4 regions of the Erwinia sp. E602 genome follow, and region 1 is predicted to be linked to each of the others. Evidence: predicted binding sites of a transcription regulator. Region 1 holds the regulator's gene; each other region holds the start of a gene.
The links. The regulator CRP, encoded in region 1, controls carbon source genes, mostly activating them, when cyclic AMP is high. The targets are predictions, from matches to a motif close to ATGTGANNNNNNTCACAT.

Region 1 (7,837 bases):
CGGGAGCGATCCCGCCCTCAGTTTTTTTTGCCCAGACGGCGGCGCAGCCAGCCGCCGTGGTGCGGGCGCTGGCTCCATGTCAGCGACGAGATAGTGTGCATTATGCTGAGGTGGCTGAGGATGCGCTTAACGTGGCGTTCGACCACGGTGGTTGGCCCGCCGTGGAGCGCCTCAGGCGCTTCCAGCACGTTGCTCTCCGATCCCGGTCCGTCATACTCCAGCCGCTGCTGACAGCGCTGCAGGGCAATCTCACAGGACTGCAGATAGCGCTCCGCAAGCGATCGGGTCAGCATGGTATGTTCGCGCGCCAGGATGGTAATGGCGTTGATATGTTCGACGATAAACTGGCTGTGGGTCACCCACAGCTTCATGTCGGAGAGATAGCGTGAGTTAAAGCCCGGCTCCTGCATCGCCTGGTTCAGCGAGTTAAACAGCGCGTTGTGCGCCTGGTTGACGCGCATGCGCTGATACGCCAGCTTGCCGGCATCCTGCTCGTCGCCCAGTAACAGCCGCAAAGCCTCCTGGTCCGCCTCCAGCGCGTCGTGCGCGTTCTGCCGCAGCAGGCCGTTCTGCCACTGTGGCCACAGCCAGATCATGCCGCCAAAGGCGATCAGGCAGCCCATCAGCGTATCCATCAGCCGCGGCAGCAGAAAATCGGCACCGTTCAGCGACAGCAGTTGCAGCGTCCATACCGTGGTCACCGTAAAGCCGACCGTGGCCCAGCCGTAGAACGGGCGGATAATCAGGTAGCTCACCAGCGTAATCGCCAGCATCAGCAGCAGCACCACCGACTCCGGCGCGTGCAGGCGCAGGGTGAGTGCCGCCACCGCCAGCCCGGCCAGCGTGCCCAGCGCACGGTGTTGAATGCGTACCCGGGTAGCGCTGTAACCGTTGAGGCTAACGAACATCACCGTCATCAGCACCCAGTAAGGTTTGGGCAGGTTAAAGAACAGCGCCAGCGTACTGGCAAAGGTCAGCATCACCGCATAACGGGCGGCGGTGCGCAGCGCGGTGGACTTCAGCGACAGGTAGCTTTTCAGCGCCGGGATCAGCGGCAGGCGGCGCTGGCGGTCGGCCATCAGGTCGCGGCGGTAGAGCGGCTGCTGGGTGCGCAGCAGGCGGGCGATACGGCTGAAGTGGTAATAACAGAAGTTGCCGACCGGATTGTCAGGATGCTGGCGGGCGATCTTCTCCAGCGCCTGTAGCTGTTTTTCCATGCCAAAGCGCGCCGACAAACGATGGTAGAGGATATCATCCGCCAGCGTGCGCAGCCGCGCGGCAATAATCCGGGCGTTCCAGCGGATCACCGCCTCTGCATGGCTCTGTTCGACCAGCTTTTGCACCTCCTGCGGCTGATGCAGGCTGACGGCGATATGCTCCTGCAGATCCAGCGCCACCTGAAAGGCGCGCGTCAGCCGCCGGTAGTGCTGATCGCGGCCGGCGGAGAGCATATGCATCTGCTGATAGCAGGTATTAATCAGGTCGACCGCCTTCTGCTGACGAATCAGCAGCGGCGGCAGCGCGGTATCGGGGTCGGTCAGGCGGGTCAGCAGGGTATATTTGGCTTCGCAGTAACCCGCCAGTTCACGGTAAAGCAGGCTCAGGGTTTCCCGCAGCGGCTGCTCTTTCCACAGCCAGAACCAGAAGCCGTTAAACAGTCCGTACCACAGGGTGCCGCAGATAAACAGCAGCGGCGGCTGCCAGACAGGCACCCGGCCTGCCAGGCTTAAGGTAAAGATGGCGGCGATCAGCGACGCGGGCAGCAGGCGGCCGTGCAGCGGGCTGATTTCACCCAGCACGCCAAGCACCATCGTCATCAGCAGCAGGATCAGCGGCAGCGGCACGCCCTGTGCCCCGGCATACTGGATCAGAAAACTGCAGCCGGCAAACAGCGAGCCGCCGACGATCAGGCGTTTAAAGAAGCGTTTATGCAGGGTATCAAGGCCGGCGTTGTTGCAGCAGGCGGGGACTAAAGAGAACAGCAGACCCTGTTGCAGGGCTCCGAACAGCCAGCCAGTCGCCACCGGCAAACAGAGCACCAGCGTTTGCCGCAGGGCGTAGTTGACCTCAGGGTGATAGATGAGTCTACGCCACATGCACCGTACCCATAAAAAAGGCGCGACAGAAGCCTGTCGCGCCGCAGGATTAAGATCGGTTAACGGGTGCCGTAAACGACAATGGTTTTGCCGTGTGCGGAGATCAGATTCTGATCTTCCAGCATTTTCAGGATACGGCCCACGGTTTCACGGGAACAGCCGACGATCTGGCCGATCTCCTGACGGGTGATTTTGATCTGCATGCCATCCGGGTGGGTCATGGCATCGGGCTGTTTGGCCAGATTGAGCAGGGTCTGGGCAATACGGCCGGTGACGTCGAGGAAGGCGAGGTTGCCGACCTTTTCAGACGTCACCTGCAGACGACGCGCCATCTGCGAGGAGAGACGCATCAGAATATCCGGGTTAACCTGAATCAGCTGACGGAATTTTTTGTAGGAAATTTCAGCCACTTCACAGGCCGCTTTCGCGCGCACCCAGGCGCTGCGCTCCTGCCCCTCTTCAAACAGGCCCAGTTCGCCAATAAAGTCGCCCTGGTTCAGGTAGGAGAGGATCATCTCTTTGCCTTCTTCATCCTTGATCAGCACCGCTACCGCGCCTTTGACGATGTAGTAGAGGGTTTCTGCCTTTTCACCCTGATGGATCAGCGTGCTTTTGGATGGATATTTGTGAATATGGCAATGTGACAGGAACCATTCGAGAGTCGGGTCTGTTTGCGGTTTGCCGAGAACCATTCGCTGTTATCCTCTGTTTTGTCATCGAGCCCAAAAACAGGGGCTGCTCTCCCTGCCAGGCGTTGAAATAGTCAAGCGTTTCCCTGAGGGAAAATGATACGGGTCTCTGTTCAGAGCATGGCTCGCGTAGGGGGCCCGTTTTTACCGTGCATGATGGTGACAGTAAATATTACAGCTTTGTTTGTAGCACAGCTTTACATAACTGTCTTGTGTTGTATCGCTTCAGCATAGCGGGAAAAGGGAGGGCGTGCTGTTTTTGCCGGTAGAACAGCGCCACGCGTCACGCCCGCTGGCTTTCTCAAGTATTTTCAACAGCTGCTGCGCGCTGGCGGTCAGCGGCGAGTGGCTGGAGCAGACCGCGCCATACCGCAGCGCGGGCAGCGTGCCGATCGGCAGCTGCACCAGGCTGTGCGACCAGCGGCTCACCACCGGTTCCGGTAACAGCATCAGGTATCCCGCACGCTCGACCAGTTCGATGGCGGACAGTAACGAACTGGTGCGCAATGCCGGCTGCGGCAGCGCCTGAAAAAAGCGTTTCAGCTCATCATTTAACGATGACAGCGTGGCGCTCTCATCTTCTGCCAGCAGCCATTTTTGCTCGCTCAGCTGGGTTAACGCCCGCGCCCGCCGCGCCGGATGATTTTTGCTGGCGACCACGCACAGCGGCACCTGAAAGAGCGGGGTGATCACCAGCCGCTCCTGCTTAAGATCGGCGGGAACCGGCCCGGCGGCAAAGTCGATCTCGCCGCTGTTCAGCAGCGGCAGCAGGCTGCGCATCAGGCCCTCTTTGACGCTTAGCCGGGCCTGCGGGTGGCGCAGGCGAAATTTTTCGACCACCTCCGCCAGCATCGTTGAGCCCACCAGGCTGCAAACTCCCACCGCCACCTGCCCCTGCTGAGGATGCTGGGCGGAGTAGATTTCATCCCCCGCCCGCTGCAGCTCCTGCAGGATAAAGCGGTTGCGTACCGCGAACAGCTGGCCGCTGGGCGTCAGGGTGATCCCGCCAGGGCCGCGCAGAAACAGCGCCGTTTGCAGCGTATTTTCCAGTTCCTTCAGCGCCCGGCTGATGGCCGGCTGTGACTGTGCCAGCGTGCGGGCCGCCGAGCGGATACTGCCCTGACGCACGACTTCTTCAAACACCCGCAGCTGCTGCATTTTAGGTAGATAGCGCATCCCGTTCTCCTTCACTGATGCCAGAAACGTATCAGGGCAACGAAAATTTCATCTTACCTGACTGATGTAAATCCCTGATGGTGTTGTGGACATGTTAAATCATTGTGCTTGTTTCGTTGTGATGTTGCTCACAGCGCGGGACAGAGACTGACGGACGTAATTGATTGATTCCTTTTCAGTTAATTAGGAGAAACAGCAATGGATAGACGCGCACGCCTGGGAATGATCCTGATGTTATTTGCCGGCTATACCCTGATTTATATCGATAAAACCGTGATGGGCTTTGCGCTTCTGCCGATACGCGCAGAGTTTAACTTCACCCCGCAGCAGGTCGGCCTGATCCCGGGCTTATTTTTTTTCTCCTACACCCTGTTTCAGATCCCCGCCGGCTGGTTAAACGACCGGCTGGGCTACCGGGCGATGCTGGTGATGTCGCTGGCGCTGGTGGGCGTATGTGCCCTGCTGTTTGGCTGGTGGGGGCTGGGCCTTGGCTGGCTGATCCTGTTTCGCATGCTGGCCGGCATCGGTCACTCCGGTTATCCCAGCGCCAGCGCGAAAACGGTGACCATGACCTTCGATCTGCAGCATCGTACCTTTGTACAGTCGCTACTGCTCTCCTCCTCAGGAATGGCGATGGTAATCGGGCCGCTGCTGGCAATCTGGGCGCTGCGGGTGATGCGCTGGCAGCAGATGTATATGGTGTTTGCCGCGCTTTTTCTGCTGGTGGCGCTGCTGATGCTGGTGCTACTGCCAAAACACGGACAGCAGCAACAGGAGGTGGCCGCCCCGTCGCAGGGTAGCTGGCGGCTGATGTTCCGTCATCCGCTCATCTGGCAGCTGATTATCGCTAACGTCTGCGTCAATCTTCCCGCCTACAGCCTGATGGCCTGGCTACCCAGTTTTCTGGTCAAAGAGCATGGCCTGTCGATGGCCGTTACCGGTGAGATCATCTCTATCGGCGGTATTGGTGCCTGGGCGTCGTCGATTATCGGCGGCTGGCTGGTGGGGCGCTATGGCTCCGGTCGCGAGCCGCTGGTGATCCTTTGCACCGCGCTGGTTGCGGCCTGTGGCCTGCTCGGCATCTATTTTTCCACCTCGCTGCTGGCGACGATTGTCATTCTGATGATCACCAATGGTGCCACCTTCTGCACCTTTGTCTTTACCTTTACGCTGCCGTTGAAACGTTTCGAACCGCGCATTATGGGCACCACGGTGGGCTTTCTTAACGCCTGCGGTGTGGCCGGTGGGTTTATTGGCCCGATCGTCATCGGGTATCTGGTCGCGGCCAGCGGAGGGGACTACTTCACCAGCTTCCTGTTTATGATGGTCGCGATCGTGATTGCCGGGCTGGCGCTGCTGCCCGGCAGCCGGCGGCCGCTTATCTCACCGCAACATCAGGAGTCACTATGAACGCTGCAGTTGCTTCACTGATTGAGGATATCACACCGCAGGTGGTCGCCTGGCGGCGGCATATTCATGCTAACCCCCATCTCTCCTTTTACGAGCAGGAGACGGCCGACTACGTGGCCGCGGAGCTGGCGAAGATGGGGCCATTGGCCCTGACGCGGTTGACGCCGAACAGCGTGCTGGCGGAGCTGACCGGCGCGCGCAGCGGCCCGTGTATTGCGCTGCGCGCGGATATGGACGCCCTGCCGATCCATGAGCTGAACGATGAGCCGTTTACCTCACGCCATCCGGGGGTGATGCACGCCTGCGGACACGACGCGCACACCGCGATGCTGTTGGGCGCGGCCAAAGTGCTGTGCCAGCTGCGCTCGCAGATTGCCGGACGCGTGCGCTTCGTTTTCCAGCATGCCGAGGAGGTACCGCCCGGCGGAGCGCAGGAGCTGGTGGAACTGGGGGCGATGCGGGACGTACAGACGATCTTCGGCCTGCACGTGATGCCCGGTTTTCCCACCGGCACCGTCGGTTTTACCGAAGGGGTGTTCAGCGCCGCCAGCGACAACTTTGATCTGATCCTGCAGGGCACCGGCGCGCACGCGGCGATGCCGGATAAAAGCTGCGATCCGATCGTGATGGGGGCGGGGGTGGTGCACGCGCTGCAGCAGGTGGTGTCGCGGCGGCTGAACCCGAACGACCGCGCGGTGCTGACCGTGGCCAGCTTTCTTGCCGACGGTGGCTACAACGTGATCCCGGACAGCGCGCACCTCAGGGGTACGCTGCGCACGCTCAGCCGCGAGGCGCGCGAAGAGATCCCTAAGATGATGGAGCAGATGCTGGAGGGCCTGACCCGGGCCTCTGGCGGCAGCTACCAGCTGAACTGGACGCGCGGCTACGTCACCGGCGTTAACCACCGCGACGCCTGCCAGATCGCCGCAGAGAATGTCCGAGCCCAGCTGGGCGAGCAGGCGTTGAAAATTCTGCCGCACCCGATGTTCGGCTGTGAAGACTTTTCGGCCTACCAGCAGGTGGTGCCCGGCTGCTTCCTGTTTGTCGGTTCGGGTAACGAGGCAATCGGGGCCTGCTGGAATCTGCATAACCCCCACTTCCGCCTTGATGAGGCGGTGCTGCCGCTGGGCGTGAAGCTGCATATCGGGTTTATCCAGCGGCTGCTGATGGACGGGCGCAGCTGACGGCCACCGTCCGACCGGCGGGCTCAGACGATTTTTTTACCTTCGATCAGCCGTTGCACCAGCGGTGCCATGATCAGCTCCATCGCCAGGCCCATCTTACCGCCGGGCACGACCAGGGTTTTCATATGCGAGATAAAGGAGCCCTGCAGCATGGCGAGCAGATACGGGAAGTCGATATCCTCCAGACCCTGGAAATGGATCACCACAAAACTCTCGTCGAGCGAGGGAATGCCGCGGGCGGCGAAGGGGTTGGAGGTATCCACCGTCGGCACCCGCTGGAAGTTGAGGTGGGTGCGCGAGAACTGTGGCGTAATAAAGTTGATGTAGTCCTCCATCGAGCGCACCACCGAATCCATCACCGCCTCGCGCGAGTGGCCGCGCTCGCTGGTGTCACGTACCAGCTTCTGGATCCATTCGAGGTTGACGATCGGCACCACGCCCACCAGCAAGTCAACGTGGTCTGCCACGCTGTGCTGTGGCGTTACCACGCCGCCGTGCAGCCCCTCATAGAACAGCACGTCGGTCGGTTCCGGCAGCGGCTGCCACGGGGTGAAGGTGCCCGGCACCTGGTTCCACGGCACCGCTTCATCATAGGTGTGCAGATACTTGCGTGACTGGCCCTTACCGCTGCGGCCATACCCGGCGAAGGTCTGCTCCAGCAGGCCGAAATCGTTAGCCTCCGGCCCGAAATAGCTGACGTGTTTCCCCATGTCACGTGCCTTACGGATGGCCATATCCATCTCCGGGCGGGTAAAACGGTGAAAACTGTCGCCTTCCACCTCGGCCGCGCGCAGATTAAGCTGCTGGAATATTTTCCTGAACGCCAGGCTGGTGGTGGTGGTTCCTGCCCCGCTGGAGCCGGTGACGGCGATAACCGGATGTTTGGCTGACATGACGGACAACTCCCTTAAACTTCGAACCGAGGCTGCATTGGTATCACGTTTGGCGCGGTAAAGTCACCAGGGCTGCGTGCGCCGCCGGGCCCGGCCAGCGCGTTATCGTCACTCCCTGAACTGGCCGCGCGGCATGATATTGACGGTTTCATGCAGTTCAGACCACATCAGCACTACCTCGCCGCTGACCAGCTGGCGCCGCACGTCGTCCACCTTCTCGGCCAGCGTGCGCTCCTGCTCGCCATAGTCGGTACCTTCGCGCAGCACAAAGGCTTCCAGCAGGCTATCAAGGGTTTCAGGGTTAAGATCGCGCCAGGGAATAATCATCGTTGCTCCAGCCAGGGGGTAAGCCACTGTGGAATGCGCTGCTCCAGCCACATCTGTGGCTG
Region 2 (7,837 bases), 1.9 Mb from region 1:
GGACAGCGTACTCAAGTCGCTGGACAGTAAGCTGACCATCTCAATGCCAATGGCCACCGAGCTGATGACCCGCGCCGCGCTGGGCGAAGGCCATTCGCAGGAAGATGCGGCCAAACTGGCCGAGCAGCAGGTGAAAGGTCTGGCAGCGATGGGCCAGATGTTCCGCCTGACCACCCAGCAGGATGACAACATCATCACCAGCCTGCAGTACGCCAACGGCCAGGTGACGATGAACGGCGAGAAGATGCCGCTGGAGCAGTTCCTCACCCGCTATATGCTGGGCGGCGGAATGGCAGCGCCTTCCCTGTCTGAGTAAACTCGACTAAGGGCACCTGCGGGTGCCCTGCTTATTTCCGTATTCCGCCGATTAATCCAGCAAACAGGCCAGCCGTTGCGCAATTTGCTGGTATTGTTGCGCAAAGAGTTTTTATAATGCTCTGCACTTAACTGATTACATAAAAAGAGTGCCGACATGATCGATTCCCAGCTTCCCCTTACCGATATTCATCGCCATCTTGACGGCAATATCCGCGCACAGACCATCCTCGATTTAGGCCGTGAGTTTAATCTGACCCTGCCCGCCAGCACGCTGGAGCAGCTGCGCCCGCACGTGCAGGTGATGGAGACCGAGCCGGACCTGGTCAGCTTCCTGAACAAGCTGGACTGGGGCGTGAAGGTGCTGGGTTCGCTCGACGCCTGCCGCCGGGTGGCGCTTGAGAACGTCGAAGACGCGGCGCGCGCGGGCATCGACTACGCCGAGCTGCGCTTCTCCCCCGGTTATATGGCGATGACCCACAACCTGCCGGTAGCGGGCGTGGTGGAAGCGGTGATCGACGGCATTAAAGCCGGCGTGGCGAAGCACAATATCGACGTGCGCCTGACAGGGATTATGAGCCGCACCTTCGGCGAAGACGCCTGCCTGCGCGAGCTGGACGCGCTGCTGGCGCACCGCAGCGGCATTACCGCGCTGGACCTGGCCGGTGACGAGCTGGGCTTCCCCGGCGAACGTTTCCTCAGCCACTTTACCCGCGCGCGTGACGCCGGGCTGCGTATTACCGTACACGCCGGTGAAGCGGCAGGCGCGGCGAGCATCTGGCAGGCGATCCGTGAGCTGGGCGCTGAGCGCATCGGCCACGGCGTGAAGGCGATTACCGACCCGACGATGATGGACTACCTGGCCGAACACGGCATCGGTATGGAGTCCTGCCTGACCTCAAATATTCAGACCAGCACCGTCGCTTCGCTGGCGCAGCATCCGCTGAAGTCGTTCCTCGATCACGGCATCCTGGCGACCATCAACACCGACGATCCGGCGGTTCAGGGCATTGAGATCGGCCACGAGTACCGGGTGGCCGCCCCGGCCGCCGGCCTGAGCCAGCAGCAGATACGCACCGCGCAGGAAAACGGCCTGAAGATCGCCTTCCTCAGCGACGCCGAAAAAGCGTCGATCCGCAAACGCGTGGCGGATCGTCTGGTTTAGCCTTCATTCACCCGGCGCGGCGGGTGCCAGGTCTCCTGTGCCACCAGCGCATCGTGCGCGTCGAGGCTGCGGCGGCGGAAGTCGCTGGGGCTGACCCCGACCCGCTTACGAAACACCCGCGAGAAGTAGAGCTGATCGTCGTAGCCGACTTCGCGGCCGATGCTGGCGATCGGCTCCTGGGTGGTCTGCAGCAGCAGCCGGGCGCGGATCACCCGCTGATCTTCCCGCCAGCGCAGCAGGTTAACCCCCATCTGTTCGCGGAACAGGTGCGCCAGGCGCGACGGCGACAGGCAGACGTGCTTCGCCACGTCCTCAATTTTCACCTCGGCCGCCAGGTTGCGGGTAACAAACTGGCAGGCCTCCACCACCCGTGCGTCGCGGATCTGCTGATGGCTGCGCGGGTCCTCCTCCACCGCGCGCAGCAGCAGCCGCTCCAGCAGGTTCATCGCCAGCTCTTCGGCAAAGCGCCGCCCGGAGTTGTGCGTCTGCTCGATGCCGGCAAAAAGCCGGTCAAACTCCTCGCGCAGCGACTCCGGCAGCCGCAGACGGCCTACGCCCTGGCCGTTATCCTGCCACTGCAGCCAGTCGTTCCAGTAGGCGCGCGGGCGGAAGTAGACCCAGCGATGGTGCCAGGCGTCGCTGCCCGGCGAGCGGCCGTAGAGGTGCGGGGTCTGCGGCTGGAACAGCAGCAGATCGCCGGGCTCACAGTCAAACTCGGTTTCGCCGTCAAACACCTGGCCGCGCCCCTTAATGGTCAGGTTAAGGATATAGCCCTTCATGCCGTGCGGACGGTCGATAAAGAAGTCGAGCGGCCCGTCGGCGGCGATCGGCGTCAGTCCGGCTACCAGCCAGGCACCGAACTGATAACCGGGCAACAGCGGGTTGGACTGCGCCACCGGGGCCAGACGATGATACATAGCGCCTCCTTAATCAGGCCTGTTTGGCTTTCTGTTTGTAGCGGTCGAAGACCACCGCCGCTAACAATATCAGACCGCGCACCACGTACTGTGAGAACGGCGAGATATTGAGTAAATTCATCGCGTTTTCAACGGTGCCGAGGATCAGTACCCCGGCGATCACGTAGGAAATTTTACCGATGCCACCCTTCAGCGACACGCCGCCGAGCACGCAGGCGGAGATAACGATCAGCTCATAGCCCAGCGAGGTCATCGGCTGGCCGCTGGTCATGCGCGAGGCGAGGATAATGCCCGCCGCGGCGGAGACCAGTCCGGAGAGAATAAAGATGATAATGCGGGTGCGTACCACCGGCACGCCGGCCAGCCGCGCCGCCTCTTCGTTACCGCCGATCGCCAGCGTGTTGCGGCCAAAGGTGGTTTTATTCAGCAGGAAGGCAAACAGCGCCAGGGTGATGATGGTCAGCCACACCGGAGCCGGTACGCCCAGCCAGCTGGCGTAGCCGAGGGCGAAGAAGCGTTCGTCTTCGATGCCCACCGCCTTACCGTCGGAGAAAATATAGGCCAGACCGCGCACGATCTGCATGGTCGCCAGGGTGGTGATCAGCGCATTAATTTTAAGCTTTGCGATGACAAAGCCGTTAACAAAACCGCAGGCAACGCCGAGCAGCAGCCCGGCCCCCACGCCGATCCACAAGCTTTCGCTGAGGTTGATCACCACCGCGCAGGTGACGCCCGCGCAGGCGATCACCGAGGCCACCGACAGGTCAAAGTCGCCGGAGGCGAGGCAGAACAGCATGCCGCAGGCGACCATGCCGGACATTGAGATCGCCAGCCCCAGCCCCTTCATATTGATCAGGCTGGCGAAATTAGGCACAAACAGCGTGCAGGCCAGAAACAGCGCGGCGAACACCACCAGCATGCCAAAGTTGTCCCAGATGCGTCCGAGGCTGAAACGCTTCGCTGCCGCAGGGCCGGAGGTCGTGGTTACAGACATAGTTTACTCCTGAATTCAGGCCACCCGGCTGGCGGGTTTGGCGGTTTTAGGCATGGCAAGGCTGAGGGTCAGGGCTTCGGTGGCGTCGTCGTGCGCCAGTTCGCCGGCAATTTCACCTTCGCGCATCACCAGGATACGGTCGGCCAGCCCCATCACTTCCGGCAGATCGCTGGAGGCAAACAGCACGGCAATGCCGCGTTCGGCCAGCGCGTAGATCAGCTGGTAGATTTCGTTTTTTGCGCCGACGTCGATGCCGCGCGTCGGCTCGTCGAGCAGGATCACTTTCATCTCTTCCGACAGCCAGCGGCCGAGGATCGCCTTCTGCTGGTTGCCGCCGGAGAGGTTCATAATCAGCTGCTCTGCCGACGGGGTACGGATCTTCAGCGACCTGATATGCTCACCGGCGTTGCGCGCTTCCCAGCGTTTGTCGATCAGCCCGCTGGCGGTGAGGTTGTTGCGCCGCGCGCTGATGTTGATGTTGTCGCGCACCGAGTGCACCGGGATGATGCCGTCCGCCTTGCGGTCTTCCGGGCAGAGCATAATGCCGGCGCGGATCGCCTCAATCGGCTCGCGAAGCGTGACGTTGTCACCGTCCAGCTTCAGCTGGCCCCCCGTCAGGCGGGTGGCACCGAACAGGCCTTTCATCAGCTCGCTGCGCCCGGCACCCACCAGACCAAACAGGCCGACGATCTCGCCGGCGCGCACGCTGAACGAGATCGGGCAGCGCACGCCCTTCGCCTGCACCGCCTCCAGCTGCAGCCTTACCTCGCCGTGCGGGCGCGGACGGTAGCCGTAGATATCGCCGATGTCGCGGCCGACCATCGCCTGCACCAGCTGGTCGTTGTCGGTGGTGGCCATATCGGTAAAGGTGCGCACGTAGCGGCCATCCTTAAACACGGTAATCGCGTCGCTGAGGGCGAAAATCTCCTCCATGCGGTGCGAGACGTAGAGCACCACCCGCCCTTCGGCGCGCAGCTGGCGGATCACCCGAAACAGCTGGTCGATCTCGCGGGCGGAGAGCGAGCTGGTCGGTTCATCAAAGGCGATCACCCGCGCGTTGCGCGCCAGCGCCTTGGCGATCTCGACCATCTGCCACTGGCCGAGGGAGAGATACTTCAGCGGCAGGTCCGGGTCAATATCCATGCCCAGCGCCTGCAGCTGCACCCGCGCGTCGGCGCGCAGGCGGGCGTGGTTCACCAGCCCGGCGCGGGCGGGCAGCTGGCCGAGGTAGATATTCTCGGCGACGGTCATCTCCGGCACCAGGTGCAGCTCCTGGTAGATAATCGCCACGCCGGCGTTGAGCGCCGCCACGGTAGTGGGGAATTTGACCGGCTGCCCCTGCAGGCGGATTTCACCGGCACTGGGCTGATAGCTGCCGCTGAGGATTTTCAGCAGCGTCGATTTGCCGGCGCCGTTCTCACCCATCAGCGCGTGCACCTGTCCGGCATGGCACTCAAAGCCAATATCCTGCAGCGCCTTAACGCCCGGAAAGGTTTTGCCAATGCCGTGAAAGCTGAGATAAGCAGGTTGTTGTTGCATAACCACTCCAGCCAGAATGCGGGTTGCCCCGCCGGTACCTGACGCGGCCTTGTACAGCCGCGCGTTGCGTATTGCTTCAGCTGACCGTCTGCCGTGATGCGCAGGCGTTCAGCTGAAGCGCTTTATCCGTTCTGCCCGGCGGCGGGCAAACCGGCTGGCGTGTGACCCGGCCATAATGTGACAGGGTCACACAGCCCCTTTTACATCAGCCCTTTCTTCGCCAGCTCGGCTTTGAAGTTGTCGCGGGTGATCAGCACCACGTCGGTGACTTCGGTGAATTTCGCCGGCTCGGTGCCGCTGGTGACCCAGTCATGCAGCATCTTGATGCTGCGGTAGCCGTGCACGTCCGGGCTTGGCAGCAGCGAGCCGTAGAAACCGGTGGCCTGGCCCTTCGACAGCTCGCTGACCGCGTCAACGCCGTTGATGCCGATGCCGATCACGTTGCTGCCCTTAAAGCCCTGGCCCTCGGTGGCGCGCACGCCGCCCAGCACGGTGTTGTCGTTCATGCCGACGATCAGCCAGTTTTTCACTTCCGGATGCTGCACCAGCAGCGAGTTGCCGGCGTCAAACGCGCCGGGGATATCGTTGGATTTGGTCGGGATCTGGTAGATCTGATTCTCCGGGAAACCGGCCGCCTTCAGCGCGTCCATCGAGCCGCCGGTGCGGCGACGGGCGGTGTCCAGCTCGTTGGCGGTAATCGCCATCACCGCGGTCTCTTTCACGTCCCAGCCGCGCTTCTGCATCTCTTTGTACAGCTCCTGGCCCTGACGCTCGCCGATTTTGGTCGCCGCCATCATCACCAGCGGTACGGTGTCCATCGGTTTGCCTTTGGCGGTGACGAACTGATCGTCAACGGCGATCACCTTCAGGTTATAGCTGCGCGCCTTGGCCATAATCGCCGAGCCGAGTTTCGGGTCCGGCGTACAGATCACAAAGCCCTTCGCGCCGCTGGCGGCCAGGCTGTCGATGGCGTTCAGCGTTTTTTCACCGTCCGGCACGGCGATTTTAATCACCTCAAAGCCCAGTTCCTTACCGGCCTTGTCGGCGAATTTCCATTCGGTCTGGAACCACGGCTCCTCCGGCTGCTTGACCAGAAAGCCCAGTTTCATGGTTTCGGCGATAGCGGATTGTGACATAACGGCGGCGAAACCAATCGCGGCCAGCGTTTTAGTGAATTTGTGCATGAGGCTCTCCGGCTCAGTGCCCGCATCAGCGGGTTTGTGTAAACGGTATCAATCGGGTGAACGAAATTTTTTACGCCTGCAAACATTAGGTTATCCCGATGCCGACGGCCTGACGGTGCGGGGATGCGCTAGTTTTAGCCGCTGGGGAGAAATAATTTGTAGAGCGTTATCACATCGCGGGATTACAGCTATTTTGTCCATGCATTCAGCCGTTTTAACCGCCACGTAACATTTGAAGCCGGTCACATAACCCGTCGATACGGCAGAAAAGTGCATATTTGCAGCCAGCGATGCCTAACGGCTTACGCCCAGGTTTTCCAGGATAGAGGCAACCTTTTCTCGTCTCTGGAGAACCCCTATGCATCAGGATGCGATTACCCTCGGCCTCGACTTTGGCAGCGACTCGGTGCGGGCGCTGGCGGTGGAGTGCCGCAGCGGTCGCGAGCTGGCCAAACACGTGGTGGCCTACCCGCGCTGGCAGGCCGGGCGCTACTGCCGGCCGGCTGATAATCAGTTTCGCCACCATCCGCAGGACTATATCGACGCGCTGGAGCAGGCTATTCGTGACGTTGTCACGCAACTAAGCCCCGCGCAGCGCGCCAGCGTGGTCGGCATCGGCGTGGATTCAACCGGCTCCACCCCTGCCCCGATCGACCGTGAAGGCCGGGTGCTGGCGCTGCGGCCGGAGTTTGCCGACAACCCCAACGCCATGTTTGTGTTATGGAAGGATCACACCGCCATTGAAGAGGCGGAGGCGATTACCCGCCTGTGCCACAGCGGCGAGTTTGCCGACTACTCGCGCTTTATCGGCGGCATTTACTCCTCGGAGTGGTTCTGGGCGAAAATTCTGCACGTCAGCCGCGCCGACGGCGCGGTGCGCGAGGCCGCCGCTTCCTGGGTAGAGCTGTGCGACTGGGTTCCCGCGCTGTTAAGCGGCACCACCGCCCCGGCGATCCTTAAACGCGGCCGCTGCGCCGCCGGGCATAAGTCGCTGTGGCACCCGCTGTGGCAGGGGCTGCCGGAGGCGCGCTTCCTTGAGGCGCTGGACCCACTGCTGACCCGCGATCTCGACTACCCGCTGTTTAACGATACCTGGACCGCCGATCGCCCGGTCGGCCAGCTGACCGCCGAGTGGGCGGAGCGGCTCGGGCTGCCGCAGACGGTAACCCTCTCCGGCGGCGCGTTTGACTGCCATATGGGCGCCGTGGGTGCGGGCGCGAAGCCCTATACGCTGGTTAAGGTGATCGGCACCTCCACCTGCGACATTCTGATCGCCGACGCCGACCGCGTGGGCGAGCGGGCGATTAAGGGCATCTGTGGCCAGGTGGACGGCAGCGTGGTGCCGGGAATGATCGGCATGGAAGCCGGCCAGTCGGCATTTGGCGATATGTACGCCTGGTTCAGCCGCCTGCTGGGCTGGCCGCTGCAGCAGGCCGCGGTGCAGCAGCCCGAACTGCGCACGCAGCTGGAGGCGCTGCAGAAGGGGCTGCTGGAGCAGCTGACCGCCGCCTGGGCCGCCGACCCGCAGCTCGATCACCTGCCGGTGGTGCTGGACTGGTTTAACGGCCGCCGCACGCCGTTTGCCAACCAGCGCCTGAAGGGGGTGATTACCGACCTGAACCTCGGCACCGACGCCCCGACGCTGTTCGGCGGCTTTATCGCCGCCACCGCCTTTGGCGCACGCGCCATTATGGAGTGCTTCGAGCAGCAGGATATTCCGGTG
Region 3 (7,837 bases), 870 kb from region 1:
CGTTCGTCGCCCCGGATACGCTGGCGCGGGGCCGTGAGGCCGGGCTGGAGGCGACCGGGTATCTGGAGGGTCACGACAGCTACAGCTACTTCCAGGCCACCGGAGATCTGATTATCACCGGACCCACCCTGACCAACGTTAACGACATCCGTGCGATCCTGATCGCCTGAATGCCGGCTTTCCCGACAGGCGGGAAAGCCGGTAGCTTCTGACACCGATCTGCTGAACCTGGCGTATTCGGACTATGGGGCCCCCTTTACTCAATCCGGAGGCCGGTGGTTTCTGGCCCCCAGTCAGGCTGGCCTCTTTTGCCATCGGCCCGCTAAGTCCGTTCTGCCAGCACCTGCGGCAAATGCGCCATCTCCGCCATCAGCCGATCCGCCCCGGCGGCCAGCAGCCTGTCGCCGTGCTGGGGGAAAGTGTGGGCCCCGCCGGTGAAGCCAATGACCTGCATGCCGGCACGTTTGGCGGCCGTGACGCCGGGCACCGAGTCTTCGATCACCAGCGTGCGGGCGGGATCGGCCTTAAAGCAGGCCGCCGCGTGTAGGAAGATGTCGGGCAGCGGTTTGCCGCGTCCGGGGCCGAGGTCGGCCGCCGAGTAGATCGCCCCCGCGAACAGATCCTGCAGCCCGACCTTACTGAGCATCAGCTCCAGCTGCGCGCTGGCCGAGTTGGAGCAGATGCATTTCGGCAGGGTCAGCGTGCCGATCGCCTCACGGGTACCGGGAATCCGCGTCAGCCGGGCGTCGAACTCCGCCAGCAGCGCGGCGTAAAAGGTCTGATACAGGCTGGCCGGCAGGGGCACGCCGGTACTGGCCTGCACCTTTGCGATCAGCGTATCCCAGTGCAACCCGCTGTAGTGGGTGCAAAACGCCTCAAAACCGATCGCGACGCCGTGCTCCGCCAGCAGCGATCGGGTCAGCGTGATGCCGATAATCTCGGAGTCGACCAGCACGCCATCGCAGTCAAAGATAATCAAATCAAGCGGGGGATTCATTGCTCACCTCAACGCAAAGCGGGCCGTCCGCACTGAGGCGGACGGCCCGGATAGTCAGTCACCGGTTCAGGCGTGAGCCGGGGATTTTTTATATTTCGCCAGCAGCGCCTGGATATCACGCAGGCGGCCGATCGCTACCGACGAGAGCTTCTCTTTCGACACGTTACGGTCGAGCGAGATGCAGTCTTTCCACAGCGAACGGCCGGCAATTACCCCGGACGCGCCGTTGCGCAGCGAGATATCCACCTGGCCTAAGAAGGTGGCGTGATCGACGCCGGCCGACAGCACCGCCCACGGAATATCGCCGCAGATTTCGGTGACGCGGGCGCAGGCCGCTTCGCTGCCCGGATACGGGATCTTCAGCACTTTCGAGCCGCAGTCGATACAGGCCCGGCAGCCGTCTTCAATCAGCTGCGAGAAGGCCTGCTGATAGGCCTCTTTGCTCTCGTTCTCCAGCTGATAGGTGAGGAACTCCACCACCAGGAACAGGTCTTCACGGGCGAAATCGGCAATCACCTCGCGCAGCGTCGCCAGGTTAGCGGTATTGGCCGCTGGCGTATCGGTACGCAGGTAGATCATGATTTTACCGCCGGTGGCACCAAGCTCACGCACGCGGCGGGCGGTGATCCCCTCCACCATATTAGAGATGCGGTAGCCTTCCGGCGAGGTGCTCCAGCCGGAGGCGTCGAGGCCGACCAGCAGGCCAGTGTTACGCGGGATCACCCCCTGGTCGACGATGCCCGGTACGGCGCAGATTGGATCAACCAGCACGCAGCCCGCTTCGGCGGCAAGATAGCTGGTGATGTCATACTTGGTTTCACCCAGCGTGGCGTTACTGATACCCGCCTGCTCTTCCGGCGTGGCCGCTAGCAGGGTGCGCATGCCGCCACGCTGGTCGCAGGCCACCACCATCATTGAACCGTTGGCATCACAAATCATCTGATAGCCGCGACGTTCGGCCGTAGTCATTTTATTCATTGCGTTAATCCTCATTCAGAGACGGGTAATTTTCGATTTATTCGGATCCAGCCGTTGCTGAACCCAGCGTATTAATTCTTCGCTGTCACCAGCGCGATCCTGGTCCAGCGTATACACCTCACCGACCGCCATTGGCCGGGCTTTTTCTGCCAGCTGCATTAATTCGGGAATATATTCCGCACCGGGGTGCCCTTTAACACGGCACTCGCAGCGTGACCGGTAGCGTTGTGCCACCGTTTCCGGTGCTATCTGATTCCATATTTCAATGACCTGCTGGCAGCCGCTTGAGGCGATATAGGCTTCCAGCACGTTTTTTTCGCGGAAGCCAAACCAGGCATCCATAATAAAGTTCACTTCCGGCGGCGCATTTTTGACAATATCGAACATCGCGGCGTAGGCGGCATGCCCCAGCTTCCGGTTTAACGGTCGGTCAATAATGTCTGCAAACTGCACCATAAAAGGTTCTTTAATCAGATCGATGCTCAGTAGCGGGAAACTAAACCGGTCAGCCAGGACTCTGGCAACCGAACTTTTTCCTGACGCCGGAACGCCATTGACCAGAATAAGTGTTTTCATAGTAACCCAAGAATATCTTCAGCCGTGGTGGCCTGCCTGATTTGCAACAGCGTTTCTTCCTGCTCCAGTAGTCCGACGATTGATGCAATCCCTTCGGTAATATGCGAATCACCGTTTACGCCACCGAACATTACGATAATGTCCACCGGCTCACTGCCGTGAATAGAGACCGGCTGATTTAACGTCACCAGGCTGAAGCAGTTTTTAATCACGCCACACTCCGGCCGGGCGTGTGGGATAGCAATACCTTCATCAAACACGTAATAAGCACCGTACTCCAGCGTGTTATTAATCACGGCCTGCGGATACTCCGCCGTAACAAACCCTCCTGTAATCAGCGGCGTGGCCGCGGTAGCGATAATTTCATTCCAGGTGTTAATCTCTTTCTTTACCTGAATAAAAGGGTGTCGGGAAAGAAACTGTTTAATGCTCATATCACCTCATAGATTTCTGCGGATGGTGTTTCTGAGTTCATCCATTTTTACGAAAATATCATCAACGCGCTGGCGGTAACGCGGCTGAGCGGAGTAGATTTTGATTGCCTGGTTATATTTCACCATCAGCTGCTTCTGAGTGGCATTATCTGCCGGGTTGGCCGCTAACTCGGTTTCCAGTTGCAGCAGCGTCTGGGCTATTTGCTCTGCCGCCGCCTCATCTTCGGGCTCTGCCTGCGGCGCAGATGAATGAAACAGCTTCTTCAACATTGACAGCATATTGCCTCCTTAGTGGCGGATCGTTTCCACCGGCCAGGGGTAACACGGTGGATGACTCCCCGCGTTACTTATTCAGCTTGCGGTTAGCAAACCAGACGATAAACACCACGAAGGCGATAAAGCCGGCGACAAAGCCCCATTCATTCTGGAAGGCGTGGCCGAGTACCAGCCCGGTGCTGATTACATCGGAATCGCTGAAGGTGACGCCTTTAAAGCCAAAGGTCTCCAGCAGCGGTACCAGAATCGCCGGTAGCAGGGTAATAAACAGGCCGTGTACCACGCCGCCGATAATCGCCCCTTTGCGGCCGCCCATCGCGTTGCCAAACACCCCGGCCGCTCCGCCGGCGAAGAAGTTGGTCAGCAGGCCGGGCAGGATCATCGCCAGGCCAAACATCGGGAAGACGATCATGCCGATAATCGAGCCGACGGTGGTGGCGAGGAAGCCGACGATCACCGCATTAGGGGCGTAAGGGAACAGCACCGGGCAGTCGAGCGCCGGTTTGGCGTTGGGCACCAGGCGCATGGCGATACCACGGAAGGCCGGCACCAGTTCGTTCAGCAGCAGACGCACGCCGCTGTACAGCACGAAGACGCCGGCGACAAACTGCATCGACTGCATAAACGAATACATGACGTAGTTGGTTTCACCGGCAAACTGGGCGATATAAGTCGGCCCGGCGAACAGCGCGGGGATGATGTACATCGGCACCATAATCACCGCCATCGACAGATAGGTGTCCTGCAGGAACTTAAAGTTGTCCGGCAGTTCCAGATCTTCGGTTGAGCGTGAGTTCTTGCCAATCACCCGTGCCACCGCCGCCTGTACCAGATAACCGATGGTGCAGAAGTGGCCGAGGGCAACGTCATCCGAGTCGGTGATTTTGCGCACGATAGGCTGGGCAATCGCCGGCATCAGCACCGCCATAATGCCGCCGAAGATGCCACCGGTGAGGATCAGCGTGGCACCGGTCAGCCCGGCCTTGTAGCCGATCACCGTACCAATGGTCGCCATCCACAGCAGCGCCTGGCCGGTGAGGAAAATGTATTTAAACGGCGTGATGCGGGCAATCAGGATATTGACCGCGAAGATCACCAGCAGCGTCAGCGCCACTTCTGAACCCAGCTCACGGTTGGCCACGCCGGCAATCGCCGCCACGTCGGTAATGTAGCCCTTCATACCGAAGCCGCTGGTGAAGATATCGTTGAGGAAGGTCAGCGCTTCCACAATGATGTTGATGCCGGCCATCATGATCAGGAAGCCGAGCAGGGTTTTAAAGGTTCCCTCCACCGTCTTGCCGATCGATTTTTTCTGCAGGATCAGCCCGAGCATGGCGATCAGGGCAATCAGGATCGACGCCTGGCCTAAAAAGTCTTTCACAATAAAATGGATAATTGCGTCCACGTGACACCTCGCCTGTTATTTTGCGTTAATATAAGCAAGAATTTTTTCTTCAATCTCTTTCTTATCCGTCAACCGGTTGAGGATAATCACTTTACGTTTATCCTCTTCGCTGGCGTCTGAATTTAAAATATCGGCAAACATTTTCTGAGTCAGAATAATGTCATATTTAAATGACGAGGCTTCGGATACCGTGGTGTGATCGATATCCGCGTCAATCGACAGCTTCTGCAACACCGACTTGGCGCTCATTTCGATGGCAAAGCTGGAGCCGAGGCCGCAGCCACATACGCAGAGTACTTTAAGCATGGTAGACCCTCAGATAAGGTGAGTTATTTTCGCCAGCTTATAAAGGTTGCTCTCTTTATCGACCAGGCGTTTTTCAGAGTTTTCAAGATCTATCGGTATGGCTTTGTTGTTATTATTGATGACAATAATTTTATTGCTCAGGCCGCTGTGAATACATCTGACCACTTCCTCTGCCAGGATCGCGCCCTGAATAATCTCTTCGCCGGTGGGCATACCGCTTCTCAGCCCATAGCCGAGAATCGTTTTACGGATACGAATACCAATTTTGTGCTCAAGTTTTCCAATCATGGTATCAATCGCGCCCTGGAAACCCGGCGTATACTCTTTGGTGTAACCCTCGGAGCATAAAATCACCACGCTGTTCTGCTGTTTGATTTTATTCTTTATTTTTTCCGCCAGCAGGTCGATATCCCAGACTGATTCCGGGATCAGCGCGATATCCGCGTTGCTTTTCAGCGCTGCCTGCAGGGTCAGTTCGCCACAGTAGCCGCCCAGCAGCTCAATCATAAATACCCGCCCCGGCAGGCCACGGCCGGTATTGCGTAATTTGCCGACCTCGGCAATCACCTGTTCGCAGGCGGTGGAGAAACCGACGGTATAACTGTTGCCGCTGATATCGTTATCAATGGTCATGCCGATGCCGTAACAGTTGATGCCGTAACCGCTCAGCACCTTAAGAAATTGAAAAGAGCCGTCGCCGCCGCCCATAATCAGGCAGTCAATTTTCTTTTGCCGGATGTTTTTAACGATTTTCTCATAGTCAGACTTCTTACACTTCTCCTCTTTACGGCCGGAGGCGATCAGCGGTACTGAGGATATCGACAAATCGACCAGGTCACGGCGGGATATTTCTTTCGCCCGGTTGGCGATCAGACCATTAATGCCGCCGTCAAAGACCACTATTTCAGAGTCGGTCATCCGGTTTATCTGAAACAGAAAGTTGTTCATGCCGCTGACATCACCACCACTAATCACTAATCCTATTTTCATGGTTGACCTCAGAGTTAAGGGAGCCGTTAAAAGTAAGATTGATGTTAATGATGGGGGGATTCCGTTTTTAGAAGCTGGTCACACTTTGATAAGGTTTTTCCCGGTGAGCCGATCTTGACAGCGATTTTAAAGAGGTAAATTTGTGATGCTAATCACTCTATTATCGACACTAATCACGGTAGTGGAGGTTAACTGTCTGTTTAATAATGAATTTAATTTTGTGAGCCAGGTAATGTTTTATTCAGAGACAGGTTACGATCGTCAATCAACGCTTTTGTGAGTTAAATCACTTTATAAAGGTTCGCGGGATAAAATGACCGGTCAGGGGGGGCACACAGGTATCGATCGCGCCGATCTCATCAGACGCAATAAAAGGAATGGAGGAGGGGCGGTGCAGGGAGCGAGACGTCGCCAGGAGTGCAGAGCCCGGGAGCGGTGACACAGGAGGCGAGGAAGCAGGGGGGCATCTGCCGGTGGAAAGCCTGGCGTCAGCCAGAAAAAATCCGTGGCAGGCGTGCACCACGGATTTTAGTCCCCGGCGGCTCAGAGGCCGGGTGGCTCAATGGCCGGAATTACAGCGCCGGGCCGGCTGACTGAATACGCGCACCGGCTTCGGTGGTCGCGTACTGCGCGAAGTTACTGATAAACAGCTGCGCCAGCTTCTCCGCCTCTGTCTGCCAGCTGGCGTTGGCGTTACGCGGGTCGAGCTTCGCGCTCTCCACGCCCGGAATGGATGCCGGGATCGCCAGGTTGAAGATCGGCAGGGTTTCTGTCTGGTTATCACCGGCGGTGCCTTCCAGAATCGCGCTGATGATCGCCCGCGTGTCCTTCAGCGACAGACGCTCGCCCGCGCCGTTCCAGCCGGTATTGACCAGCCAGGCTTCGGCACCGCTCTGCGCCACTTTGGCCGCCAGCACGTCTGCGTACTGGGTCGGGTGCAGCAGAAGGAACGCCGCACCGTAGCAGGCGGAGAAGGTAGGCGTCGGCGCGGTGATGCCGCGCTCGGTTCCCGCCAGCTTGGAGGTAAAGCCGGAGAGGAAGTGATACTGCATCTGGTCCGGGGTCAGGCGTGATACCGCCGGCAGCACGCCGAAGGCGTCCGCCGCCAGGAAGATAATGCGCGCAGGCTGGCCGGCGCGCGATACCGGACGCACGATGTTCTCAATATGATCGATCGGGTAGGAGACGCGGGTGTTTTCGGTTTTTGAACCGTCGGCGTAATCCACGCTGCCGTCCTCGCGCACCACCACGTTCTCCAGCAGCGCGTTGCGGCGGATCGCGGCATAGATTTCCGGCTCCGCTTCCTGCTTCAGATTGATGGTTTTGGCGTAGCAGCCGCCCTCGAAGTTAAACACGCCGTCGTCGTCCCAGCCGTGCTCGTCGTCACCGATCAGCTGGCGCTGCGGGTCAGTGGAGAGGGTGGTTTTACCGGTGCCGGACAGGCCGAAGAACAGCGCTACGTCGCCCGCTTCACCGCGGTTGGCCGAGCAGTGCATCGAGGCAATGCCCTGCAGCGGCAGCAGGTAGTTCATCACCGAGAACAGCCCTTTCTTCATCTCGCCGCCGTACCAGGTGCCGCCGATCAGCTGAATCTTTTCGCTCAGGTTAAAGGCGACGAAGTTCTCTGAATTAAGGCCCTGCGCCTGCCAGTGCGGGTTGGTGCAGCCCGCGCCGTTGATTACCGTAAAGTCCGGCGTAAAGCTGGCCAGCTCGTCGTCCTGTGGGGCGATAAACATGTTTTTGACGAAGTGCGCCTGCCAGGCGATTTCGGTCACAAAGCGCACCGCCAGACGGGTGTCGTTGCTGGCACCGCACCAGGCATCAATGATGTACAGCGGTTTGGCGGAGAGTTGCTGCGCCACCAGGCCTTTCAGG
Region 4 (7,837 bases), 480 kb from region 1:
GCCGCGAGGTGATGACCTTCAGCACCTGGGAGCCGATCGGGGTGGTAGCGGCTGTCACCCCGTGGAACTCACCGATAGCCAGTGAGATGCAGAAAGTCGCGCCGGCGCTGGCGGCGGGTAACGCGGTAATGCTGAAACCGGCCGAGGCTACGCCGCTGATGGCACTGCAGCTGGCGGCAATCTTTGAGGAGGCAGGCCTCCCCCCTGGACTGTTCAGCGTGCTGCCGGGTAAGGGCAGCATTGTGGGTGATGCACTGGTGCGCCACCCGCTGGTGAAAAAAATCTCGTTTACCGGCGGTACCCGCACCGGGCGGGCGCTGGCGCATATTGCGGCCGACAGGCTGATTGGCACCTCGCTGGAGTTAGGCGGGAAGTCACCCACCATCGTGCTGGCAGATGCAGATATCGAACAGGCGGCGCGGGGGATCTGCTACGGCATCTTCAGCTCGGCAGGCCAGGCGTGCATTGCCGGTGCGCGGCTGTTTGTGCACCGTTCCGTCTGGCGGCCGCTGCTGGACCGTCTGCTGCAACTGACCCGGGGACTGCGCCTCGGGAATCCGCTGCAGGCCGGGATTCATATGGGGCCGCTAATCTCCCCGCAGCACCGGCAGTCAGTTGCTGACTATGTGGCGCTGGCGCGCCGTGAGGGGGGGGAAATCTTATGTGGCGGTGAGATCCCTGCGGACCCGGCGCTGGCGGCGGGTAACTGGTTCCAGCCGACCATCATCACCGGATTAAGCAACGCCGCGCAGGTCTGTCAGGAGGAGATTTTCGGCCCGGTGCTGGTGGCGATGCCGTTTGATGATGAGGAGGCGCTGATCGCCGCGGCCAACCATTCGGTCTACGGCCTGGCCGCTGGGATCTGGACGCGGGATGTCACCCGGGCGCTGGCGCTGGCCGCGCGGCTGGAGGCCGGCACGGTGTGGATTAACACCTACAAAGTATTTTCAGTCTCCACGCCGTTTGGTGGTGTTAAACAGAGCGGCCTCGGGCGGGAAAAAGGGCTACAGGGGCTGCGTGCCTGGATGCAGCAGAAAAGCATCTATCTGGCCACGGGCCCAACGATCAACCACTGGAGCGATTAACTGATGGGAAGCAAACGATGAGTGAAACCATTACGGTAGGTGAAGCGCTGGCCCGCACCCTTGAGCAGTATGGCGTCAGCACGATGTACGGGATTATTTCGATTCACAATTTACCGATCGCCGATGCGGTCGGGCGGCGTGGAAGATTGCGCTTTGTCACCAGCCGCGGTGAGGCCGGGGCGGTAAGCATGGCGGATGCGCACGGTCGGTTTAGTGGCCTGGGCGTGGCGCTGACCAGCACCGGTTGCGGTGCCGGCAATGCCGTCGGCGCGCTGTTGGAAGCCGCTAACGCCGGTACGCCGCTGCTGCATATCACCGGCCAGGTGGAGAAAGCATACCTGGATGCCGACTGCAGCTTTATCCATGAGGCCCGCGATCAGCTGGGATTTCTGCGCGCCAGCGGCAAGGAGGCGCTGCGCGTGCACTCCCCACAGCAGGCGGTGGCCATGCTGCACCGGGCGATTCAGCTGGCGCAAACGCCACCCTGTGGCCCGGTTTCGCTGGAAATTCCGATCGATATCCAGAACAGCCGGGTACCGTTAAGTCTGGTGACCCCCGCCGTGCGGCCGCTGCAGCCCGCATCACCGCCAGCCGACGTGGTGGCGGCGCTGGCACAGCGTCTGCGGGCGGCTCAACGGCCACTGTTGTGGGTGGGCGGCGGGGCGCTGCAGGCCGCCGATGCGGTACGCCAGCTGGCAGATGCCGGCGTGGCGGTGATCTCCAGCACGCACGGGCGCGGCATCCTGGCTGACAGTCACCCGCGCAGCCTGCGGGCATTTCATAACTCCCCGTCTGTTGAGGCGCTGTTGCGCCGCTGCGACCTGACGCTGGTGGCCGGCTCACGGTTGCGCAGCAACGAAACCCGCAGCTGGACGCTGCCGCTGCCGTCACCGTTGCTGCAGATTGACCTCGACCCTGCTGCCGCCAGCCGTAACTATCCGGCGGACGAGGTGCTCAGTTATGACTGCGCCGCGCTGCTGAGCGCGCTGGCAGCCATTTATGTCCCCGCTGAACGTCCCGATCCGGCATGGGATCGCGAAATTGCGCAGGCGGTGAGCGCGGCGGAAACCGATCTGCGCGATCAATGTGGCGTGTATGCCGGGCTGAGCGATGCCGTGGCTGCCGTTCTGCCACCATCGGGCATTTTTGTCCGTGATATCACCGTATCCGGCAGTCTGTGGGGCAGCCGCTTGCTGCCCACCAGTCGCCCGGGAGCGCGGGTCCATTCGCTGGCCGGGGCGATCGGCATGGGGCTGCCGATGGCGATTGGTACTGCGCTTGCCAATCCGGAAAGCAGGGTGGTGGCGCTGGTCGGCGACGGTGGCCTGGCGCTGGGGCTTGGCGAGCTGGCAACCCTGGTGCAGGAAAACGCCAGCGTCACGCTGCTGGTGATGAACGACGGCGGCTATGGCGTGATGCGCGGCATTCAGGATAAGTACTTTGAAGGGCGGCAGTTTTATAACCGGCTGCATACCCCGGACTTCACGCTGCTGGCCCGGGCGATGGGGCTGAACGCCCGCAGGGTGACGGCCGCGGCCGGTTTTCACGCCGCGTTGAGTGAGGCGGTGGCGCAGCCAGGCCCGTCGCTGATTGAGGTGGCCATGCAGGAGATCGGCCCGCTGCACTTTGCCGGGCCACCGCAGAAAACACTTTACTGAAAACAGGGGCTGAACGCCTTCAGCCTGTGAAGGGCTGGAGGCCGCAGGCGCTGCCCTTGTTAATACCGGCAATCGCTACCGGGCGTAAGGCGGGTGAGGATTAATTACCTGCCGCGATACGCGCCTTAATATGATCGGCCCGCTCCTGTGACGCCGGGTGCGAGTCGAACAGGCTGCCGCCACTGCTGCCGCCTTCCATCTTCGCCAGTTTCTCAAAGCTGGTTACCAGACCGTTTGGATTCACACCGCGTTTTTTCAGCAGGTCGAATGAATAGTCATCGGCCTGAGTCTCCTGCGTTTGCGAGAACTGTGCACCGATCAGTTTCTCGCCGAGGTCACCCAGCTGGGACTGCGACAGCGAGGCCGCAACGCCACCGGCGGAGGCGGCGGCGGTACGCGCGGCGGTGGTGGCATAAGCCAGCTGCATCGCCTTGCGCGAGTGGCCCAGCGCCACGTGGCCCATTTCGTGGCCAACAACCGCTTCAACTTCGTTGTCGGTCATCAGGTCCATCAGGCCGCTGTAGACGCGAATACAGCCGTTAGCCATCGCCCAGGCGTTAACGTCTTTGGTCAGGTAAACCTTATAGTTGGCCGGTGTACCGTTAATATTGTCGCCCAGCGAGGCGGCAATTTTATTCAGGCGCTGGGTGTAGGGGCTGCTTGCCGGGGCGACCTGATTCTCCGCGTCCATCTGCTGACAGGATTTAGCACTGAGCTCTTTGACCTGCTCATCGCTCAGCGTGACCGCCTGAAAAGCCTGTGCGCCAGACTGCATCAGAGCGTTGCTGTCAAAATTCTGACAGCCAGAAACCAGGGTTGCCAGCGACAACGCGGCAAAGGCGAGACGTTTCTTCATTCCAGTTCATCCATTCAGGTAACAAGGTAAAAAAATCAGAAAGTTGGCAAAATACGGCTGCGGTAATCGTCCGGCAGTAATCTGAGTTATAGCGCCTGCGGCATTGCTTGCCTAGTCGGGGCATTCTCAAAACGCAAATAATGTGAGGATTTTTACCTGCCGCGGCATGTACATGTTACCCGTATTTCATGTACATTGATGGGCGACTTTCGTTCTGCTTTGCCTGATAACTCATTGATTACAATAGGTTGAGAAAGGTGAAGCGTTAAATCCGACCTGGAGTAGAAAATGTCTTCTCGTAAAGAGCTTGCCAACGCCATTCGCGCATTAAGTATGGATGCGGTGCAAAAAGCCAAATCCGGCCACCCTGGTGCCCCTATGGGTATGGCTGATATCGCCGAAGTCCTGTGGCGTGAATTTCTGAATCACAACCCTACAAATCCGCTGTGGGCCGATCGTGACCGCTTCGTGCTGTCTAACGGCCACGGCTCGATGCTGATCTACAGCCTGCTGCACCTCACCGGCTACGATCTGCCGATTGGCGAACTGGCTAACTTCCGTCAGCTGCACTCCAAAACTCCAGGTCACCCGGAATACGGCTACACCGCCGGCGTTGAAACCACTACCGGTCCGCTGGGCCAGGGTATTGCTAACGCCGTGGGCTTTGCTATCGCTGAACGCACGCTGGCCGCGCAGTTCAACCGTCCTGGCCACGATGTGGTAGACCATAACACCTACGTGTTTATGGGCGACGGCTGCATGATGGAAGGCATCTCTCACGAAGTCTGCTCGCTGGCCGGTACGCTGAAGCTGGGCAAACTGGTGGCGTTCTATGATGACAACGGTATCTCTATCGATGGTCATATTGAAGGCTGGTTCACCGACGACACCGCGACCCGCTTCGAGTCTTACGGCTGGCACGTGGTGCGCGGCATTGACGGTCATGATGCTGAATCGATTAAAAAAGCGGTGGAAGAGGCCAAAGCAGTCACGGATAAACCTTCACTGCTGATGTGCAAAACCATCATCGGTTTCGGCTCACCAAATAAAGCGGGTACCCATGATTCCCACGGCGCCCCGCTGGGTGACGATGAGATCGCACTGACCCGTAAGCAGCTGGGCTGGAACCACGCGCCGTTTGAGATCCCACAGGATATCTACGCGCAGTGGGATGCCAAAGAAGCCGGTCAGGCGAAAGAAGCCGCATGGGATGAGAAATTCGCCGCCTACGCGAAAGCCTTCCCGGAACTGGCCGCCGAGTTCAAGCGCCGCGTCAACAATGAGCTGCCGGCAAACTGGGCTGAAGAGTCACAGAAATTCGTTGAACAGCTGCAGGCTAACCCGGCGAAAATCGCCAGCCGTAAAGCCTCTCAGAACGCCATCGAAGCCTTCGGTAAGCTGCTGCCAGAGTATCTGGGCGGTTCCGCTGACCTGGCACCAAGCAACCTGACCATGTGGTCCGGTTCTAAGCCAATCAATGAAGACGCTGCGGGTAACTATATCCATTACGGCGTGCGCGAATTCGGTATGACCGCGATCGCCAACGGTATTACCCTGCACGGTGGTTTCCTGCCGTACACCGCGACCTTCCTGATGTTCGTTGAATATGCGCGTAACGCCGTGCGTATGGCCGCGCTGATGAAGATCCAGCAGGTGATGGTTTACACCCACGACTCGATCGGTCTGGGCGAAGATGGCCCGACTCACCAGCCGGTTGAGCAGCTGGCCAGCCTGCGCGTGACCCCGAACATGAGCACCTGGCGTCCGTGTGACCAGGTTGAATCAGCGATTGCCTGGAAATACGCTATCGAGCGTAAAGACGGCCCGACCGCGCTGATCCTCTCACGTCAGAACCTGGCACAGCAGGATCGTACCGCTGAGCAGCTGGCTAACGTGGCCCGCGGTGCTTATGTGCTGAAAGACAGCGAAGGTACGCCTGAGCTGATCCTGATTGCAACCGGTTCTGAAGTTGAGCTGGCAACCGGCGCTTACGATAAGCTGACCGCGGAAGGCCGTAAGGTGCGCGTGGTCTCCATGCCGTCTACCGATGCCTTCGACAAGCAGGATGCGGCCTACCGTGAATCCGTGCTGCCGAAAGCCGTCAGCGCGCGCGTGGCCATTGAAGCGGGCATCGCGGATTACTGGTTCAAATACACCGGCCTGAACGGTGCTATCGTCGGTATGACCAGCTTCGGTGAGTCTGCACCGGCCGAGCAGCTGTTTGACCTGTTTGGCTTCACCGTGGATAACGTGGTCGCTAAAGCCAAAGAACTGCTGTAATCCTCTGAGCTGCCGTTTACCGGTAGTTATCAGACAAGGCGCTGCATTGCAGCGCCTTTTTTTACCTCTGCCCCTTTCAGCGATCTGCGCTATGTCCGGTTCAGGGGGGGGCGTTGCCTGCATGATGACTGCACCCTGCCGCCAGCGGCGTGGTTCAGGGGATGGCAGAGCCTGATCCCGCCTTTTTCCTGCTGATGAACCTTGCGTGATTATCGGATAAATTTTACGCGTTAAAACTCTTTTTTGTGACGCAGATCCAATCTTTAGCAGGTAGTTGACCCCCACTATTCCTATCGGCATTGATTTTTATTACTCTAGCTGAACCGTTTCAGTCGTGACAAATGAAATGACCGGCGGCAAGGCAGATGTTTCTGTAATATAAGAATTCCCTGTACAAATTGCGGCAGCTGGCTCAGGCTATTCTCCCAATTCAGACTAATGGTGAATTTTTAGCAGGGGTACTATGACGGTTCGTATTGCCATTAACGGTTTTGGTCGTATCGGGCGCAACGTGCTGCGTGCGCTGTATGAAACCGGACGTCGCGCCGAGGTAACGGTAGTGGCGATCAATGAGCTGGCTGACGCCGCCGGAATGGCGCATCTGCTTAAATACGATACCAGCCACGGGCGCTTTGCCTGGGACGTGCGTCAGGAACGCGATTTGCTCCAGGTGGGTGATGACAGCATTCGTCTGCTGCATGTGCCTGATATTGCCTCACTGCCGTGGCGCGAGCTGAACGTGGATATCGTACTGGACTGTACCGGCGTGTATGGCAGCCGTGCAGATGGCGAAGCGCATCTGCAGGCCGGCGCTAAAAAGGTGCTGTTCTCACACCCCGGCGGTAACGATCTCGATGCCACCGTGGTGTTCGGGGTGAACGAGCAGGAACTGCAACCCGGGCATCTGCTGGTGTCTAATGCTTCCTGTACCACCAACTGCATTATTCCGATTATCAAACTGCTGGATGACGCCTGGGGCATCGAGTCCGGCACGGTAACCACCATCCATTCAGCGATGCACGATCAGCAGGTGATTGATGCCTACCACCCGGACCTGCGGCGCACGCGTGCCGCCAGCCAGTCCATTATTCCGGTGGATACCCGGCTGGCCGCCGGTATCACGCGCATCTTCCCCAAATTTAACGATCGCTTTGAAGCGATCGCAGTGCGCGTACCGACTATCAACGTCACGGCGATCGATCTCAGCGTCAGCGTGCGTGATGCGGTCACGGCGCGCGAGGTGAACGACCTGCTGCAAAGTGCATCAGAAGGGGCATTTAGTGGTATAGTTGACTACACGGAATTACCGTTAGTCTCTATTGATTTTAACCACGATCCGCACAGTGCCATTGTCGACGGCACGCAGACGCGGGTCAGCGGTAAGCACCTGATCAAGACGCTGGTCTGGTGCGACAACGAATGGGGTTTCGCTAACCGGATGATCGACACTACCTTAGCGATGGCCACAAGCGGTTTCAGGTAGGGCGCGGCTTGCGCCTGTCAAAACTTTGAGAATCAACGAGAGGGTTCACCATGTCTGTAATTAAGATGACCGATCTGGATCTGGCTGGTAAGCGTGTTCTGATCCGTGCCGATCTGAACGTACCGGTTAAAGAAGGGAAAGTGACGTCAGATGCACGTATCCGTGCTTCTCTGCCGACCATCGAAGCCGCGCTGAAGCAGGGTGCTAAAGTGATGGTAACCTCCCACCTGGGTCGTCCGACCGAAGGCGAATACAACGAAGAGTTCTCACTGCTGCCGGTAGTCAACTACCTGAAAGAGAAGCTGGGTGCTGACAACGTTTCGCTGGCAAAAGATTACCTCGACGGCGTTGAGCTGGCGGCCGGTAAGCTGGTGGTGCTGGAAAACGTGCGCTTTAACAAAGGCGAGAAGAAAGACGACGAAGCCCTCTCTAAAAAATACGCAGCCCTGTGCGATATCTTTGTGATGGATGCCTT

Region 2: GKQ23_RS11580 (arabinose ABC transporter substrate-binding protein) is a predicted target of CRP. The motif match lies at 6,345-6,362, and genes of this name have one in related genera.
Region 3: GKQ23_RS21475 (6-phosphofructokinase) is a predicted target of CRP. The motif match lies at 6,103-6,120, and genes of this name have one in related genera.
Region 4: epd (erythrose-4-phosphate dehydrogenase) is a predicted target of CRP. The motif match lies at 6,123-6,140, and genes of this name have one in related genera.

The regions. Positions count from the first base shown of each region.
Region 1 is NZ_CP046582.1:351,625-359,461, forward strand. It holds gene GKQ23_RS02935 (YccS/YhfK family putative transporter) at 18-2,096, opposite strand; gene crp (cAMP-activated global transcriptional regulator CRP) at 2,156-2,788, opposite strand; gene GKQ23_RS02945 (LysR substrate-binding domain-containing protein) at 3,011-3,961, opposite strand; gene GKQ23_RS02950 (MFS transporter) at 4,160-5,371, shown strand; gene GKQ23_RS02955 (amidohydrolase) at 5,368-6,555, shown strand; gene GKQ23_RS02960 (phosphoribulokinase) at 6,579-7,448, opposite strand; gene GKQ23_RS02965 (YheU family protein) at 7,557-7,775, opposite strand; gene GKQ23_RS02970 (hydrolase) at 7,772-7,837, opposite strand, start outside.
Region 2 is NZ_CP046582.1:2,230,690-2,238,526, reverse strand. It holds gene GKQ23_RS11605 (YdgA family protein) at 1-316, shown strand, start outside; gene add (adenosine deaminase) at 473-1,480, shown strand; gene araC (arabinose operon transcriptional regulator AraC) at 1,477-2,397, opposite strand; gene araH (L-arabinose ABC transporter permease AraH) at 2,411-3,391, opposite strand; gene araG (L-arabinose ABC transporter ATP-binding protein AraG) at 3,407-4,930, opposite strand; gene GKQ23_RS11580 (arabinose ABC transporter substrate-binding protein) at 5,131-6,114, opposite strand; gene GKQ23_RS11575 (ribulokinase) at 6,473-7,837, shown strand, end outside.
Region 3 is NZ_CP046582.1:4,324,999-4,332,835, reverse strand. It holds gene GKQ23_RS21515 (glycerate kinase) at 1-170, shown strand, start outside; gene GKQ23_RS21510 (HAD family hydrolase) at 323-997, opposite strand; gene GKQ23_RS21505 (tagatose-bisphosphate aldolase) at 1,064-1,975, opposite strand; gene GKQ23_RS21500 (AAA family ATPase) at 1,991-2,551, opposite strand; gene GKQ23_RS21495 (PTS sugar transporter subunit IIA) at 2,548-2,985, opposite strand; gene GKQ23_RS21490 (hypothetical protein) at 2,992-3,255, opposite strand; gene GKQ23_RS21485 (PTS sugar transporter subunit IIC) at 3,329-4,666, opposite strand; gene GKQ23_RS21480 (PTS sugar transporter subunit IIB) at 4,682-4,972, opposite strand; gene GKQ23_RS21475 (6-phosphofructokinase) at 4,982-5,962, opposite strand; gene pckA (phosphoenolpyruvate carboxykinase (ATP)) at 6,535-7,837, opposite strand, start outside.
Region 4 is NZ_CP046582.1:836,166-844,002, forward strand. It holds gene GKQ23_RS05235 (aldehyde dehydrogenase) at 1-1,085, shown strand, start outside; gene GKQ23_RS05240 (thiamine pyrophosphate-binding protein) at 1,103-2,743, shown strand; gene GKQ23_RS05245 (M48 family metallopeptidase) at 2,844-3,599, opposite strand; gene tkt (transketolase) at 3,888-5,879, shown strand; gene epd (erythrose-4-phosphate dehydrogenase) at 6,343-7,362, shown strand; gene pgk (phosphoglycerate kinase) at 7,413-7,837, shown strand, end outside.